Regions from separate parts of the Streptomyces sp. NPDC046759 genome, predicted to be linked through region 2. Evidence: riboswitches for the same ligand, from Rfam matches in the RefSeq annotation. Region 2 holds a riboswitch; the other holds the start of a gene.

Evidence for each region. Region 2 has a riboswitch for thiamine pyrophosphate ahead of thiO (glycine oxidase ThiO). Riboswitches for the same ligand answer to the same signal wherever they lie in the genome.
Region 1: another riboswitch for thiamine pyrophosphate. It lies ahead of ABZ919_RS12470 (thiamine ABC transporter substrate-binding protein); the one in region 2 lies ahead of thiO (glycine oxidase ThiO).

Annotation. Positions count from the first base shown of each region.
Region 1 covers NZ_JBEYYJ010000007.1:187,577-191,640, forward strand. The annotation lists gene ABZ919_RS12455 (YceI family protein) at 109-759, opposite strand; gene ABZ919_RS12460 (hypothetical protein) at 1,310-1,492, shown strand; gene rlmN (23S rRNA (adenine(2503)-C(2))-methyltransferase RlmN) at 1,619-2,725, shown strand; TPP riboswitch at 2,749-2,857, shown strand; gene ABZ919_RS12470 (thiamine ABC transporter substrate-binding protein) at 2,941-4,032, shown strand.
Region 2 covers NZ_JBEYYJ010000019.1:134,995-139,058, forward strand. The annotation lists gene ABZ919_RS24965 (Rv2175c family DNA-binding protein) at 1-225, opposite strand, end outside; gene ABZ919_RS24970 (FAD-dependent oxidoreductase) at 363-1,595, opposite strand; gene ABZ919_RS24975 (hypothetical protein) at 1,628-1,978, opposite strand; TPP riboswitch at 2,032-2,143, shown strand; gene thiO (glycine oxidase ThiO) at 2,141-3,304, shown strand; gene thiS (sulfur carrier protein ThiS) at 3,301-3,519, shown strand; gene ABZ919_RS24990 (thiazole synthase) at 3,522-4,064, shown strand, end outside.

The DNA of each region.
Region 1 (4,064 bases), on a different contig from region 2:
GAGCGGGGGCCCGATTTTCCTTACGTGTGCGGGGGCGCCCGTTTTCCTTACGTGTGCGGGGGACGCCTCTCGCGCGTGTGCGATGTCGACGCGGCGCGCCTGCGCCTGTCAGGTGGCCCGGATGGCGGCGATGTCGAACTGGAGGCGGACCTTCTCGCTCACCATGGCCCCACCCTGAGCCAGCCGGGCGTCGTAGGTCAGACCCCAGTCGGCACGGTTGATGGTGGTGGTGCCGTCGAAGCCGACCCGCTCGTCGCCGAAGGCGTCGGTCACGTGACCGATGTAGGTGAGTTCCAGGTCGACGAGGCGGGTGGTGTCCTTGATGGTGAGATCGCCGGTCATGCGGTAGACGTCGTTGCCCAAGAGCCGCACCGCGGTGCTCGTGAAGGTCATCCGCGGATAGGTCCCCGCGTCCAGGAACTGCCGGCCGACCAGGTGCGCGTCGCGCTGCTCGACGCCCGTGTCGACGCTGGCCGTGTACAGCACCAGGTCGGCCCGGGAGCGGGACGGGTCGCGGCCGTCGAAGTACAGGCGGCTCTCGTACTCGGTGAAGGCACCTCGCACCGTCGTCACCATCGCGTGGCGCACGGAGAACCCGATCCTGCTGTGGGCGGGATCGATCAGCCATTCGCCGGTGAGGGACGCCAGGCCGGGATCCGGCAGGACGGCAGTCCCGTTGGCCACGGGGGTGGCGTGGGCGACGGGAGCGGCGGACGGCTGAGCGTGCCGGTTGAAGGAGTTGCGGCCGAAAAGGTTCATGGCTCATGTGGTTACGTGAGCGCGCGGGACGGGACAAGGCCCGACCAGGAAACCCGACCGTTCGTCAGCAGAACTTCACAGCTCACCGCACATATCCCGCCTGCGACAGGCCAGTTGACGGTGCTGCGTCGTCCCGTCTTGCTCCTCCGGCTCCCAGGCCTGGAGAGCTGGTCCTGGCGTTGCACGGTCGTATTCCGCTGGACTCCCTGCCCCCAAAGTCATCCAGTACCACGGGGAAAGGCGGCTGCTGGCCTCGGCGCGGTCATTGGTTCCACGGACTTATGGAGCCGAAGCGGCCCCTCATATCGTCGAGCATTCTCGACGGTGGCAATGTGGAAGATGTGAACGCTGGGGACAGCTCAGCCGGTGTGCGGCAGCTGCGACGGTCAAGCAGCGCGTTGCTATTCGTTCCGATCGTCCTCATCGCAGTGACCACGGCAGTCGACCAGTTGCTCCGCATCCAGGCCCGCTGCTCGTGATCGCCCTTGGCGGCGTGCGCCGCGCGAAAGCGCCTCGCCTCTCACGAGCGGACACCTGGAAGGCCACGACGATGCGAGCAATCCAATACGACCGGTTCGGCGACTACGAAGTCCTCCACCTGGTGGACGCTCCCAGGCCTGCGCCTCAGAGCGGGCAGGCCCTGGTCCGGCTGACGCTGGCCGCCCGGTCGCTCCCGTGCACCTGGAGTGACGGGCGGATGCGCCGTGGCCCGGACGCGACCGGTACGGGCTGACCGAGTCCTGGGCCGTCCCTGGGCCGTCCGAGGCCGGCCAACGCTGACAGTCGGCACCCACGGGTGACCGCCCCCACCCCGCTCTGGCCTGGGCTCCCCGAGTTGATCTGCGACACTGGAAGGGTTATGCCGAAGCCCGGAGAACTCACTTTCGTCGCCCCGCGCGGAGCCAAGAAGCCGCCGCGGCACCTTGCCGACCTCACGCCCGCCGAGCGCAAGGACGCGGTGGCCGAGATCGGCGAGAAGCCGTTCCGTGCCAAGCAGCTCTCGCAGCACTACTTCGCGCGGTACGCGCACGACCCGGAGCAGTGGACCGACATCCCCGCCGGCTCGCGCGCCAAGCTGCAGGAAGCGCTGTTCCCCGAGCTGATGACCGTCGTCCGGCATCTGTCGACCGACCAGGGGACGACCCGCAAGACGCTGTGGCGGCTGTTCGACGGGACGCTCGTCGAGTCCGTGCTGATGCGCTACCCCGACCGCGTCACCATGTGCATCAGCTCACAGGCCGGCTGTGGCATGAACTGCCCATTCTGCGCCACCGGACAGGCGGGGCTCGACCGGAACCTGTCCACGGCCGAGATCGTGCACCAGATCGTCGACGGGATGCGCGCGCTCCGGGACGGGGACGTGCCCGGCGGCCCGGCCCGGCTGTCCAACATCGTCTTCATGGGCATGGGCGAGCCGCTCGCCAACTACAAGCGGGTCGTGGGTGCGATCCGCGCGCTGACCGACCCGGCTCCGGACGGGCTCGGACTGTCCCAGCGCGGGATCACCGTGTCCACCGTCGGGCTCGTGCCGGCCATCCACCGGTTCGCCGACGAGGGCTTCAAGTGCCGCCTCGCGGTCTCGCTGCACGCCCCGGACGACGAGCTGCGCGACACCCTCGTCCCGGTGAACACGCGCTGGAAGGTGCGCGAGGTGCTGGACGCCGGGTTCGAGTACGTCGAGAAGTCCGGGCGCCGGCTGTCGATCGAGTACGCGCTCATTCGCGACATCAACGACCAGGCCTGGCGCGGCGACCGGCTCGGCCGGCTGCTCAAGGGCAAGCCCGTGCACGTCAACCTCATTCCGCTGAACCCGACGCCGGGGTCGAAGTGGACCGCCTCCCGGCCGGAGGACGAGAAGGCGTTCGTGGAAGCCATCGCCGCCCACGGTGTGCCCGTCACCGTCCGGGACACCCGTGGTCAGGAGATCGACGGGGCCTGTGGCCAGCTCGCGGCCACCGAGCGGTAATCTGGCCACGTCCACATATCTTCATATTCCGACAGGGGAGCGCCACAGCGCTGAGAGTGCGGCGGACAGGGCCGCAGACCCTCTGAACCTCGCCCAGGTCATTCTGGGTAGGAAGTTCGGTCACCACTCAAGCTGTTGCGCCCTGCCCGGGTCCTTCCCACCGAAGCCCCGGGCAGGGCCGCGTCTCTTCCTGGCCAACCCCAGGAGGACATCCAGTGCAGAACAAGACCTTCGTGGCCGTGGCGGTCGGGCTCGGCCTGATCACGCTGTCCGCGTGCGGGTCGACGCACGCCAAGTCGTCCACGGACTCCGAGTCGTCCACGGACTCCAAGACCGTGACCCTCGTCAGCCACGACTCGTGGGCCGTCTCCAAGAACGTGCTCGCCGACTTCGAGAAGAAGACCGGGTACCAGGTCAAGGTCCTCAAGGACGGCGACGCCGGGCAGGCCGTCAACAAGGCGATCCTGACCAAGGACAACCCGCAGGGCGACGTGTTCTTCGGCGTCGACAACACCCTGCTCTCCCGAGCCCTCGACAACGGCCTGTTCCAGCCGTACACCGCCAAGGGCCTCGACAAGGTCGGCGCCGCCTACCAGCTCGACAAGGACAAGCACCGGGTCACGCCGATCGACTACGGCGACATCTGCGTCAACTACGACAAGGCCTACTTCAGCGCGCACAGGCTGACGCCGCCGCAGTCCTTCGCCGACCTGGCCAAGCCGGCGTACAAGAACCTCCTCGTCACCGAGAACGCGGCCACCTCCTCGCCCGGCCTCGGCTTCCTGCTGGGCAGCGCGGCCCGGTTCGGCGACACCGGCTGGCCGGACTACTGGAAGAAGCTCAAGGCCAACGGCGTCAAGGTCGTCGACGGCTGGGAGCAGGCGTACTACCAGGAGTTCTCGGGGTCGTCCGAGGGCAGGAAGGCGGGTGGCGACCGGCCGCTCGTCGTGTCGTACGCCTCCTCGCCGCCCGCCGAGGTGATCTACGCCAAGAAGCGGCCCGGCACCGCCCCGACCGGTGTGGCGAGCGGCACCTGCTTCCGGCAGATCGAGTTCGCCGGAGTGCTGAGCAACGCCGGGAACACCAAGGGCGCCAAGGCGTTCGTCGACTTCCTGGTCTCCAGGGAGTTCCAGGAGGACATGCCGCTGAACATGTTCGTCTACCCGGTGGTCGACGGCGCGAAGGTGCCCGCAGACTTCACCAAGTACGGGCCGGCCGCCCAGCACCCCGAGATCATGGCCCCCGGGAAGATCGCCGCCAACCGTGACCAGTGGCTCAAGTCGTGGACCTCGCTCGTACTGAAGTAGTCCGTCCCCGGCGGGGGAACGCGGCGCGGTTC
Region 2 (4,064 bases):
CAGGAGCGTCAAGGTGCCGGACAGGCCCTTGACGACCTTGTCCCCGTCGATGAAGGCGGCGGGGACGTGCAGCGCGCGGTTCTCACCTCGGCGTACGGCGATGAGCTGGCCCTCCTTGACCAGCTGCCGCACGCGCGTCACCTCGACGCCGAGCTGTTCGGCGATGTCGGGCAGGGTGAGCCAGGCGGGGACGAGAGCATCGATCTTTGCGTCAATCTCGGTCACGCCACCAAGCGTAGGCGCTCCGCCGGTTCGGCCGCGATGTGGTGGTGCCGGGTTGTGTCGTCCTTCGGTGCGGGTTCGTCGCGCCCGGTCGCGCAGTTCCCCGCGCCCCTCGGGCCCGCTGCCGCCCAGGACGCCGGTCAGCCGGCGGTGGCATCCTTCAGGGGCTTGGCCGGATCCGCCAGGGCCTGCGGGTCCATCCTGCGGCCCGCCTCGATCAGCCGGCGGCCCTGGGCCAGATCACGCGGGCGGCCGACCGCCAGGAGGGCCACCAGGCGCTCCTCGCGCAGCCAGCAGACCGTCCAGGCCGGGCCCTGTGGGTCGCCGCGCCAGACCATGCGGTCGGCGGCCGGGTGGTGGCCGGCGTACTGCACGAAGCGGCCGAACTGCTCGGACCAGAAGTAGGGCACCGGGTCGTACACCGCCGGCGTCTCGCCGAGGATGTTCGCGGCGACCGTGCGCGGACCCTGCAGGGCGTTGTCCCAGTGGTGGACGAGCAGCCGCTCGCCGTAGCGGGCGGAGGGGAAGGAGGCGCAGTCGCCGACGGCGTACACGTCCTGCACACAGGTGCGCAGGTGGGCGTCGGCGAGGACGTCCCCGTGCGGGCCCAGCTCGACGCCCGAGCCGGCCAGCCAGGCCGTGGCGGGGCGGGCGCCGATGCCGACGACGACGGCACCCGCGGTCAGCCTGGTGCCGTCGGCGAGGATCACCGCACCGGGCTCGACGCGCTCCACGCGCGCCTGCGTGCGCAGCTCGGTGCCGCCGGCCGCGTACCAGGCGGTCATGGGGGCCGTGACCTCGGCGGGCAGGGCGCCGGCGAGCGGCCGGTCGGCGGCCTCCACGACGGTCACCGCGCAGCCGGCCGCACGGGCGGCCGTGGCGAACTCGGCGCCGATCCAGCCGGCGCCGACGACCACGATGTCGTGCTGTCGGCTCAGCACCGGCCGCAGCCGCTCGGCGTCGTCCAGGGTGCGCAGCAGATGCACGCCGGGCACGCCCTCGGTGCCGGGGAGGGTGACCGGCTCGGCGCCCGTGGCGATCACGAGGACGTCGTACGGCACCGGGCCCGCCTCGGTGTCCAGCTCGTGCTCGGCGGGGCGCAGGCCCAGCACCTCGCAGCCGAGCCGCAGGTCGACGCCCAGCGACTCGAAGTCCACGTCGAACGCGGAGTCCTCGGCCTTGCCGAGCAGTACGGCCTTCGACAACGGCGGCCGGTCGTACGGCTGGTGCGGTTCCGCGCCGATGACGGTGACGGGGCCGTTGAAGGCGTGTTCCCGCAGCGCGACCGCGGTCTGCACCCCGGCCATGCCCGCGCCGACGACGACCACGCGCCGCCCCTGCGACGTGCCCTCTTGTGCTGTCTGCTCGCTCACCCGATCACCATAAGCATGTGACGGAGCGTCAGTCAGCGGGCGTGCTCGGTGAGCTGCTCCACAACGCTCGTACCGGCGCCGGACCCGGACTCCCACTCCCAGGTCTCCTCCAGCCGCACCCGCCCGTCCGGCAGCGCCACGACCGTGGACACGCAGTGCCCTGCGGCGGTCGTCCCGTCGCTCTTCAGCTGGACGTAGCGGAAGTCCAGCCGGTCCCCCTGCCGGGTGCCGACCAGATGGCCGCGTACGACGTCGCCGCCGGCGTACTCCGCCCAGATCTCGCCGTCCTTCTCGTGGTACGTGAACCGGGTGCGGGTGCCCACCTGACCTGGGGCTTGGTCCGCCACGGGGGCGAGGATCAGTCCGTCGAGCGACCGGGCCATGGGCAGGGGCTCCCTTACGGGTGACGAGCGGGGCGGGCTAGGGTGGCCACCGTACAAGCACTCGCGGGAGCCCGGACGCACCGGGCTGAGAGGGAGGCTGGCGGCCTCCGACCGTACGAACCTGATCCGGGTCATGCCGGCGAAGGGAGGGGCTTACCGCCCATGTCGTCACGTACGTCCGACGTCCTCGTCATCGGGGGCGGAATCATCGGCCTGGTCACGGCCTGGCGCGCCGCGCAGCGCGGGCTCGCCACGGCCGTGGTGGATCCCGATCCCGGCGGCGGGGCCGCGCGGGTCGCGGCCGGGATGCTGGCCGCCGTCACCGAACTGCACTACGGCGAGGAGAAGCTGCTCGCTCTGAACCTGGAATCGGCCCGCCGCTACCCCGGCTTCGCGGCCGAGCTGACCGAACTGACCGGCCACGACCTGGGCTACCGCCGCTGCGGCACCCTGCAGGTCGCGCTCGACGCGGACGACCGCGCGCATCTGCGCGAACTGCACGCGTTGCAGCGGCGCTGCGGCCTTGCGTCGGAGTGGCTGTCCGGGCGGGACTGCCGGCGCCTGGAGCCGATGCTCGCGCCCGGGGTGCGCGGCGGGCTGCGGGTCGACGGCGACCACCAGATCGACCCGCGGCGGCTGGCGGCGGCCCTGGTGGCCGCGTGCGAGCGCGCCGGGGTGGCCGTCCACCGCGCGTGGGCCGAACGGCTGGACGTCGTAGGGGACCGGGCCGCCGGGGTCACGGTCGCGGACGGCTCCGAGCTGCGCGCGGGGCAGGTCGTGCTCGCGGCGGGCAGCATGAGCGGGCGCCTCGCGGGCGTGCCTCAGGAACTGCTGCCGCCCGTGCGGCCGGTGAAGGGACAGGTGCTGCGGCTGACGGTGCCGCCCCGGTACGCGCCCTTCCTCAGCCGGACCGTGCGCGCCGTCGTGCGGGGCAGCCACGTCTATCTGGTGCCCCGGGAGAACGGCGAACTGGTCGTCGGCGCCACGAGCGAGGAGCTGGGCTGGGACACGACCGTCACCGCGGGCGGCGTGTACGAGCTGCTGCGCGACGCCCATGAGCTGGTGCCGGGCATCACCGAGCTCCCGCTCACCGAGACCCGGGCCGGGCTGCGCCCCGGCTCCCCCGACAACGCGCCGCTGCTCGGCCCGTCGGGGCTCGACGGGCTGGTGCTGGCCACCGGGCACCATCGCAACGGGGTGCTGCTCACGCCGGTCACCGGCGATGTGCTGGCACAGCTGCTGGCCGACGGCGAACTGCCCGAAGCGGCCCGTCCGTTCACACCGCGGCGCTTCGGCGCCGCCGTCCTCATGGAGCAGCCCGCATGAGCACCTCCGTCACCGTTTCCGTCTCCGTCAACGGAGAGCGCCGGGAGATCGTCCCCGGCACCGCTCTCGACACCGTCGTACGGTCGCTGGCCCCCGCGCCGTCCGGGGTGGCCGCCGCCGTCAACGAGACCGTCGTCCCGCGCGCCCAGTGGGCGACCACGGCGCTGGCCGAGGGCGACCGGGTCGAGATCCTCACCGCGGTCCAGGGAGGCTGACCATGGCCGACGATCCCCTGGTTCTGGGCGGTACGGCCTTCTCGTCGCGGCTGATCATGGGCACGGGCGGCGCGCCCAGCCCGGACGTGCTGGAGCGGGCCCTGGTCGCCTCCGGTACGGAGCTGACGACGGTCGCGATGCGGCGGGTCGACCCCTCCGTGCACGGTTCGGTGCTGTCGGTGCTGGAGAAGCTCGGCATCCGGGTGCTGCCGAACACGGCGGGCTGTTTCACCGCGGGCGAGGCCGTGCTGACCGCGCGGCTGGCGCGGGAGGCGCTGGGCACGGACCTGATCAAGCTGGAGGTCATCGCCGACGAGCGGACGCTGCTGCCGGATCCGGTGGAGCTGCTGGAGGCGGCGGAGACGCTGGTCGACGACGGGTTCACGGTGCTGCCGTACACCAACGACGATCCGGTGCTCGCGCGGAAGCTGGAGGACGTGGGGTGCGCGGCGGTGATGCCGCTGGGGTCGCCGATCGGGTCCGGGCTCGGGATTCGCAACCCCCACAACTTCCAGCTGATCGTCGAGCACGCGCGCGTGCCGGTG